One region of the Bacillus sp. 1NLA3E genome, then DNA from elsewhere that is predicted to be linked to it. Evidence: riboswitches for the same ligand, from Rfam matches in the RefSeq annotation. Region 1 holds a riboswitch; each other region holds the start of a gene.

Region 1 (3,285 bases):
CATCGACCATTCTTAGCTGTTATTTTTTGCCGAACGAAACGAAGAGTAAGCAAGCTTTATGAAGCACTTAGATCACATGGGTATAAATGCGATGAGTTACATGGAGATCTGTCACAAGCTAAAAGAGAACAGGTTATGAAACGATTTAGAGATGCTGAGGTGCAATTGCTGATTGCTACAGATGTTGCTGCTAGAGGGCTTGATGTTGAAGGGGTTACCCATGTATACAACTATGATATTCCTCTTGATTCAGAAAGCTATATTCACCGAATTGGTAGAACAGGTAGAGCAGGTATGACCGGCATGGCAATCACATTATATGCTTCTAAGGATCGCCCGCTTCTTGATTTGATCGAAAAAGAACTCAATTTATCAATTGAAAAACAAAATCTTGGTAATATGGAAAAGACAGATGATGAAACTGTGGATCGTCCGAATCGCTCTTCCTCAAGCCAAATGGAGAGACGGGGCAATCGAAAGGGAAGATCAGGACGTACTGAAGGTCCCCGAAGACAAGGAGATAAGCGTAGTAATAAGTTTGAGGATCCTAACATCACAAGAGATCGAAGAGGTAATTTGTTAAAAGATTCACGAAGCAGAACAGAAGTTAAAGGTAAAAAGTCCGAGGTTCCACGCCAACCAAGAGACCGAAATGAAGTTAGGTCCGAAGGCGCGCGTCCAGCAAGAAATCGAAATGAAGGTGCCCGTCCACAGAGGAGCCGGAACGAAGCCAAGTCTGCTGATTCCCGTCCACAGAGAAGCCGGAACGAAGTCAAGTCTGCTGATTCCCGTCCACAGAGGAGCCGGAACGAGGTCAAGTCTGCTGATTCCCGTCCACAGAGGAGTCGGAACGAGGTCAAGTCTGCTGGTTCCAGTCCATCAAGAGGCCGAAATGAGGTAAAGTCTCAGATTTCTCGCCCTTCAAAAAAGCGGAATGATTTTAAGTCTCAAGGACCTAATAATAGATAAATATTAAATTTTGTAATAAATTCTAAATCCTCTATTGACGTGTCCATAAATAATTGATAGTATCACTTTATTATTTAAATATATCGAAAGCGATGAATGTTATGGGTAACACTATTACAGGAGCAGCTTCTGGAGAGACCGCCAATTGCGTGGCGCCGAAGGATTCACAATCTCAGGCAAAAGGACAGAAGAGTAACTAATACATATTTTTGTATGTTATTCTACTACCTACCAAGATTGGAGAAATCCAATCTTTTTTTTATTGTGTTAAAGCTCAATGTTGATTTTTTGCACAAAGTTGATTGTAGTGGAAGGCACGAAGACTCCTGCGGGAGCAGCGGGACAGGTGAGACCCCACAGGCGCTTAAGCGCCGAGGAGGCTCACCGCCCGCCCCGCGGAAAGCGAAGTGACTGGAGCGGAAATCAACAGCCTAGTTTAACAGAGCTATTTTTTTAAAAATACTAATGAGGTGAAAATCATGAACAAAAGACGTGCAGTTGTAAGTGTAGTTGGAAAAGATCAAGTGGGCATTATCGCCAAGGTGACCAACATCCTGTCAGAGAATAGCATCAACATTCTTGATATTAGCCAGACGATACTACAGGACTTTTTTACAATGATGATGATTGTAGATGTATCTGGAACTGAAAATTTAGATGTTTTACAAAAACATTTTGATGAAGTTAGTGAGGAACTTAGCCTTAAAATAAATATACAGCTTGAAGAAATTTTCCAAGCCATGCACCGGATTTAAAGGGGGATTAACAAATGAATATTGCTATTCAAGAAATGATGGAAACGATCCGCATGGTCCAAATGGAAAACTTGGACATTCGGACCGTAACAATGGGGATTAATCTTCATGATTGTGCTGACTCTGATTTTGAAAAAATGAATGACCGAGTCTACGATAAAATAGTGAACTATGCTAGTCGGTTAAAAGAAGTAGCCGAAGAAGTTGAAAAAGAGTTCGGGATTCCAATCATCAATAAACGCATTTCGATCACTCCCATTGCCGAAATTCTTGGTAATGCAACTAAAGACCAAGCAATCATATTAGCAAAAACGCTAGATCGAGCAGCCGTAATACTAGGAATTGATTTTATCGGAGGATATTCTGCTCTCGTACATAAAGGAATTGCAAAAGGGGACCAAACCTTGCTCGATGCATTACCAGAGGCATTAAGTGTAACCGAGCGAGTATGTGCGTCTGTTTCAGTTGCTACAACAAGAACAGGTATTAATATGGATGCAGTTAGTAAACTTGGTGTGATTATTAAAGAAGCGGCCGAACGTACAAAAGACCAAAATGGTCTAGCCTGCGCAAAGCTTGTGGTGTTTTGTAATCCTGTGGAGGACAACCCATTTATGGCTGGTGCTTTTCACGGATCAGGTGAAGGGGAAGTTGTTCTTAATGTTGGCGTAAGCGGTCCAGGCGTTGTCTTGAATGCACTTAAACGTCATCCTGAGGCGGACCTTGGCGAAGTATCAGAAGTCATCAAGAAAACAGCTTTTAAAATTACTCGTGCTGGTGAATTAATTGGTCGAGTGGTAGCGGAGCGACTTGGTGTTCCATTTGGAATTATGGATTTGTCGCTTGCACCAACTAATGCGATAAACGACAGTGTTGCTGAAATTCTTGAAGAAATCGGTCTCGAGCGTGTGGGTACACATGGAACAATTGCCGCACTCGCCCTTATGAATGACGCCGTGAAAAAGGGTGGGGCTATGGCTAGTTCATACGTCGGTGGCCTAAGTGGCGCGTTCATCCCCGTTAGTGAAGATAACGGAATGATTCGTGGTATTCTCGATAAATCATTAACACTTTCCAAATTAGAAGCGATGACATGCGTCTGCTCGGTCGGTCTCGATATGATAGCCATTACAGGAGATGTAACTCCATCTACCTTATCAGCGATCATTGCCGATGAAGCAGCAATTGGGATGATTAACAAAAAGACAACCGCAGTTCGGGTTATCCCTGTCCCGGGTAAAATAGAAGGGGATTTAGTAGAATTCGGTGGGTTACTAGGCCGTGCACCAGTAATGGGTGTCAATCCATTCAGCTCAGAAAAATTTATCCGTCGAGGCGGTCGAATACCGGCTCCATTGCAGGCATTAATTAATTAATACACAAAAAAGCATTCGAGGTGAATTCCTTGAATGCTTTTTTATATCAAGGGGCTGTTAAACTAGAATGTTGATTTCCGCTCCAGGCGCTTCGCTTTCCGCGGGGCGGGCGGTGAGCCTCCTCGGCGCTTAAGCGCCTGCGGGGTCTCACCTTTCCCGCTGCTCCCGCAGGAGTCTTCGCGCCT
Region 2 (3,285 bases), 700 kb from region 1:
ACAAATCATTGTTTGAAATTCGAATATAGCTTGAAGCTCGCCTTGCGAAATTTCCGGCTGATACGGGGTATAGGCTGTGTAAAATTCTGAGCGTGATATAACATGGTCAACAATCGTTGGAATGTAATGATCGTAGACTCCGGCTCCAAGGAACGATGTGTGTGATTTTAAATCTGCATTTTTCCCAGCTAATATGGTAAGTTCCTTCAATAATGCTGGCTCTGATTTTGCTTCCTTGATCTGGTACTCGCCTTTAAACCTAACTTGTTCTGGAATATCGCTGAACAACTCACCGACGGAATTAACGCCTATTGCTGCTAGCATTTCAGTCTTATCATTTTCTGTCATGGGTAAATAGCGATGCTTCATTCATCATTCCTCCCAAATAAAAATTTACTTAACCTTTTTTTTATAAAAAGGCATTTTGACGATTTGGGCCTTCAATTGTTTGCCACGAATTTCTACTTCGACCACAGTACCTAATGGCGTATATTCAACTTGTAATAAAGCTAAACCAATATTTCTTTTTAAAGTTGGGGATTGTGTACCTGTAGTCACTTCACCGATTTTCCTCCCATCCTTGAAAACTGGATATCCGTGTCTCGGAATCCCCCGATCAATCATTTCCAATCCAACTAGCTTTCTAGAAGCTCCATTCTCTCTCTGCGCCTTTAATACTGATTTCCCAATAAAATCAGCTTCTTTATTTACCTTAACCGCAAAGCCAATTCCAGCCTCGATTGGGGTTATATCAGAGGAGAGTTCCTGTCCGTACAGGGCAAGCATGGCCTCAAACCGAAGTGTATCTCGAGCACCTAATCCACATGGGATCACTCCATCAGCGCTACCCACTGCTAAAATATCGTTCCATATGGTCGCAACATCTTCGGTATCACAATAGATTTCAAACCCATCTTCTCCGGTATACCCCGTCCTTGACACCAAAGCCTGAGCTTCATTCAACATTACATCGGTTTGAAATTGGAAAAAGCCAATCTCACTTAAGTTCGTCCCTTTCGCAAGTTTTTGCAATACTCGTTCTGCCGCTGGACCTTGTAAAGCCAATTGCGCCGTTTTTTCTGAAAAATTAACAAGGCGGACATCTCCATTAAGGTGTTTGGTTAACCATTGGAAGTCTTTTTCAATATTTGAGGCATTTACAACTAGAAGGAAATGATCCTTCGCCAATTTATAAATAAGTAAATCGTCTACAGTTCCACCATTTTCATAACACATCGCGGTGTACTGTGCGGATCCAATATTTAATTGTGAAACATCATTCGTCATCATTTTTTGGAGATAAGCAAGACTGTCAGGACCAGTTACATCAATTTCCCCCATATGGGAAACATCAAATATACCTGCTTTTGTTCTAACTGCCTCATGTTCCTCCTTAATCCCAGAAAATTGGACTGGAAGTTCCCACCCTCCAAAATCAATCGTTTTCGCGCCATATTGTTTGTAAACATCAAATAAAGGTGTTCGTTTCAACTGTGACATTGTTTTCCCCCTCAACAATAGTTAGCGGTGTTTTGCCCTTTTCCTAAAAATAAAGGCTCTGTTACTAGAATGTTGATTTCCCTCCAGGCGCTCCCTTTCCGCGGGGCGGGCGGTGAGCCTCCTCGGCGCTTAAGCGCCTGTGTGGTCTCACCTGTCCCGCTGCTCCCGCAGGAGTCTCCGCTATATCCGCTCCAATCAACATTGTGCAAAAAATCAACATTGAGCTTTAACACAGCCAAAATAAAAAAAGGACAGAAACCTCCCGTTTATCTAACGAGTGGTCTCTGTCCTAGTACCTGAGAGTTTACCGTTACCGGCTTTCCCCTTTGGTGGCTCCATTAAAAGGAGCGCTCTCCAGAGGTGCGTCAAACAAGAGTTCTTTTGCCTGAGAGATTCACTAATCTGCTTGCTCCTTCGGCGCTACTTAAAGTAGTCTCTCCCCTTGTTATCATTCGCATCAATATTTTTTTAAAGAATGGGTACGATAATACCCAAATGATACGGAATATAAGATGACATTATTTTAAAACTTACTAATGTGGCAAATTTCAAAATATTATCAACTATTTTCATCCTACCATTGCTAAGCCTGGTCGAGCAATATATTTATTTAATTAAAAGGAGCTGTAATATATGTCCGTGCAAATCAATTTTGATTCTTCATGGCAGGATGAATTTTTGCAAAGAATGATCAATGACGGCCCATGGGGAAACTGGGAACTATTCAAATTAGCCGTGGATGTGGAACAGCACACCGTCATTCCAGAATTCGAAGGACTTCAAGCACCTAAACATCTTCCTCATTTAACCCCGTTGCCTCACCAGCTCGAGGTCGCTAAACAAGTAGTCGAGAATATGAATGGTAAAGCCATTTTAGCCGATGAGGTAGGACTTGGTAAGACAATTGAGGCCGGTTTAATTTTAAAAGAATATATGATTCGCGGTCTTGTAAAAAAAGTATTGATCCTTGTCCCGGCTTCACTCGTTACCCAGTGGGTGTCGGAATTGAATACAAAGTTTTTTATTCCTGCTATATCCCAACGAAAAAGCTATGTTTGGGAACAATATGATGTAGTCGTTTCGTCTATCGATACGGCAAAACGCAGCCCCCACCGTGAGATAATTTTCGAACAAAACTATGATTTAATTATTATCGACGAAGCTCATAAGCTCAAAAACAATAAAACAAAAAACTATGAGTTTGTTCAAAGCTTAAAAAAGAAATTTTGCTTACTCCTTACAGCCACTCCCATCCAAAACCGGATTGAGGAAATTTTTAATCTTGTATCCTTACTTAAACCTGGCCATTTAGGGAATGAATCGGCCTTTTTTGAAAAATACAAACGTGACGCAAGATCGATTAATGATGATGAGCACTTAAAGGAGCTTGTCAATAAAGTGATGATTCGGAATCGCCGAGCTGACACGGGAATAGAGTGGACAAAACGACTAGTCGAAACTATTCCAATTGAATTTACAAACGAGGAACGCGACCTTTATGATTCAATTTCTGGCCTCCGTTCCGATGGCGATTGGATGACTTCAAGCCAGTTTTCACTTATGACCCTGCAGCGAGAAGCCTGTAGCAGTAGAGAAGCGGTATACTTTACCTTAAAAAATATGCTTAAAAAACAAGAATCGCCTTCAATCTTTTACCAAGAAATGATTCAATCATTAATAAACAAAGTGGAGGCGATTCAAACCAACACAAAAGCGAATAAAGCGTTGGAATTAATACAATCAGCCAATGATAAAGTAATCATTTTTACGGAATATCGCGCAACA
Region 3 (3,285 bases), 1.1 Mb from region 1:
ACTTTGTCTTTCTTGATGTTTATATCCTGGGAAATTAGGATGGAAACAGTGTTCCCTAAATAAAGAAAGGATTCACCCTCATTATAGAACTTCTCCGTGCTCCCAGTAGCTCTATCCTTCATTTCCTTTATTTTCTGCTGAATGATTTCCCATTTTCCCTCTAATAGTTTAATCACTTGTTCTTCTGCTGTTCCTTTAGGAACCTGAACTTCAACATTTCCATAAAAATCTATATAAATCCCCATGCTTGTCCGCTTTTTATAAACTATATCAAAACTGATTGTCTCACCCAAATAGGTATGGATCATTTTATCACCTGAAGTTCCCGTTATTTTTGCTTCCTATTAAAGTGCAATTTTATCATTGGAGAATTCATAAAAAAACCCCCTACTTTAATTTAATAGTAGGAGGTTTTAAAAACATTACTCAGCGGTTAAATATGAGACCGTTTAAGCAGTTAACCTTATCGCTTTTTCCTTTTTCTTTCTGAAAGAATACAAGGTAAATAATAGTACGAACCATAGCGGTGTCATTAATAAGGCGGTACGGGTTGCTTCGGCAAATAACATAACAATTAGCAGAAAAGCAAAAAATGTGAGCACAGCATAATTAATAAATGGTGTGAGCGGTGCTTTAAAAATCGATTTTTCCCGTAAATCTGGGCGAGATTTCGTATAACGGATATGAGAAATTAAAATAATACTCCATACCCATATAAAGCAAATCGCACTAATAGTCGTCACAATCCCAAAAGCTTGTTCCGGAACTAGCTTACTCAAGAGAGCTCCACCGGAAAGAACAAGCGTTGATGTAAACAAAGCGCTACTAGGAACATGGTTTTTATTTAATTTAGCAAATTTTGCTGGCCCCTGTTCATTACGGCTTAAATTATATAAAATTCGGCTTGTTGAAAACAAACCACTATTACAGGCAGAAGCTGCTGATGTTAAGACCACAAAATTAATGATTCCGGCAGCAATTGGAATTCCCACTAAACTAAATGTCTTTACAAAAGGACTATTAGCCGCATTCAATTGCGTCCACGGATTTATGCATAAAAGAATCACGAGTGCGCCCACATAGAAAAACAGGATCCTCAACGGAATTTTATTAATTGCAGATGGAATATTTTTTTTGGGATTTGCCGTTTCGGCCGCTGATATCCCGACTAATTCAACACCGACAAAAGCAAAAACAACCATTTGAAACGATAGTAAGAAGCCGGATACTCCATTTGGAAAAAGACCGCCAAATTCCCATAGATTCTTTACAGAAACCGTTCCAGCATCTGTTTTGAAACCCATCACTAGCAATACAACCCCAATTGCAATCAGTGCAAGAATCGTTACCACTTTAATGATGGCAAACCAAAACTCTAACTCACCAAAAAGTTTTACTGTCAGCAAATTCAGCCCCAATAAAATAACTAAAACCGCTAAAGCCGGTACCCATTGAGGGATATCAAACCAATATTGTACATAAACACCAACGGCGATAATATCAGCCATAGCAGTCATAATCCAACAAAACCAATATGTCCAACCAGTTACATAACCTGCCCATGGTCCAATATAATCCACAGCAAAATCCGTAAATGAATGATAACCAGCATTTGATAAAAGTAGTTCTCCCAAAGCCCTCATGACAAAAAAGCAGGCGATTCCAACGATTAAATAGGCTAGGATGATAGATGGACCAGCTAATTGGATTGCTTTCCCTGATCCTAAAAATAATCCTGTTCCAATCGTTCCGCCAATGGCGATTAATTGGACGTGCCGATTTTTCAGATCTCTCTTTAACTCTTTCTGTGCCACCCTAATTCCCCCATATCTAATTTGATAGTAAAAAATATAACGATTATTCTTTTTCTTGCAGATGAAAAAATGAACCAAGTAAAAAACACAATAAAAAAAGAGATTGGAAATCTCCAATCTCAACAAGGTTAAGAATAACAAATAATATCGGTTACTATTCTACGAGAGAATAACAAATAGTATTCGGTACTCTTCTGTCCTTTTGCCTGAGATTGTGAACCCTTCGGCGTCGCAAATAATTGCGATCTCTCCAGAAGCTGCTCCTGCTATAGTTTGATCCATAGCAATCATAGCTTTCTTATTATTTAATTATTGTAAGATAATTTAAAATGTTATCAGTATTAATACATTTCGTCAAGACCATTTTAGAAAAAATTTATTTTTGTCCCTAGCTCTATTATAAAAATTCCTACCATGTGCTGTTTCAAGGCTGATTAATATTTCATTTTGAACAAATGAAGCAATACACATATTTACTAATATGAATTCTCATAATATACTTTTATCATGCTTAAATAAGGAAAGGTTTGATTAGGTTGTTTTATAAAATTGCCATTACGGTTGTTAGAATTCTCTTAAACATACGATTTAGAATTAACATTAAAGGAATAGAAAATATACCTGAAGGTTCAGCTATTTTAGCAATGAATCATTCTAGTAATTTTGATGCACCCTTAGTGGGCGTATACACCCCACGAAAAATGTATATCATGGGAAAAGAGGAACTTTTTTTAAAAAACAAGTTTTTCTCTTGGGTTATTACTGAATTAGGATGTTTTCCAATAAAAAGAGGACAAGCTGACATTAAATCACTAAAATACACATTAAGAATATTAAAAGAAAATGGTTTATTTTCTATTTTTATCGAAGGATCTCGTTCTAAAGAAGGAGAAATGCAGGAGGCAAAAAAAGGGATTGGTTTTATCGTTGCCAAAAGCAAAGCGCCCGTTGTACCTACCTATATTTATGGTACAAGGAGTGGTTGGTTTAAACCGGCGGGGGTTATTTTTGGAAAACCGATTACTTTTGAAGAAGGATTGGGACATGAAGCCGTCGCCAATCAAATTGCTGAAGAAATAAAAAAACTTAACCCCAACAGAGAACTTTCCTAACTGGTGAGTTCTTTTTCAAAATTTTGATTACTACTTATGCACTATACAATTTATTCCTTAACACCTTTATTCATCAAATCAATCCCGTTTTTTAATATAAGATTGTCTATGCTAACGGGCCTGTTGATTTCCGCTCCAGGTGCTTCGCTTTCCGCGGGGCGGGCGGTGAGCCTCCTCGGCGCTAAAGCGCCTGCGGGGTCTCACCTGTCCCGCTGCTCCCGCAGGAGTCTTCGCACCTTCCGCTCCAATCAACATTGTGCAAAAAATCAACATTGAGCTTTAACATATCCTTTTTAAAAGAAATGGAAATAAAGCAAAAAGCACCATCATTTTTTTGATAGTGCCTGTCTCCTAGCTTG

The links. A riboswitch is a leader RNA that binds a small molecule or an ion and turns the genes downstream of it on or off. The one in region 1 is predicted to bind glycine.
Region 2: linked by a shared signal. The riboswitch ahead of gcvT (glycine cleavage system aminomethyltransferase GcvT) and the one ahead of B1NLA3E_RS12800 (ACT domain-containing protein) in region 1 are both predicted to bind glycine.
Region 3: linked by a shared signal. The riboswitch ahead of B1NLA3E_RS07780 (amino acid permease) and the one ahead of B1NLA3E_RS12800 (ACT domain-containing protein) in region 1 are both predicted to bind glycine.

The regions. Positions count from the first base shown of each region.
Region 1 is NC_021171.1:2,698,709-2,701,993, reverse strand. It holds gene B1NLA3E_RS12805 (DEAD/DEAH box helicase) at 1-969, shown strand, start outside; glycine riboswitch at 1,089-1,167, shown strand; gene B1NLA3E_RS12800 (ACT domain-containing protein) at 1,449-1,724, shown strand; gene B1NLA3E_RS12795 (PFL family protein) at 1,739-3,100, shown strand.
Region 2 is NC_021171.1:3,395,749-3,399,033, forward strand. It holds gene gcvPA (aminomethyl-transferring glycine dehydrogenase subunit GcvPA) at 1-369, opposite strand, end outside; gene gcvT (glycine cleavage system aminomethyltransferase GcvT) at 394-1,500, opposite strand; glycine riboswitch at 1,864-1,952, opposite strand; gene B1NLA3E_RS16255 (DEAD/DEAH box helicase) at 2,134-3,285, shown strand, end outside.
Region 3 is NC_021171.1:1,607,586-1,610,870, reverse strand. It holds gene B1NLA3E_RS07785 (M48 family metallopeptidase) at 1-308, opposite strand, end outside; gene B1NLA3E_RS07780 (amino acid permease) at 450-1,814, opposite strand; glycine riboswitch at 1,999-2,078, opposite strand; gene B1NLA3E_RS07775 (lysophospholipid acyltransferase family protein) at 2,351-2,926, shown strand.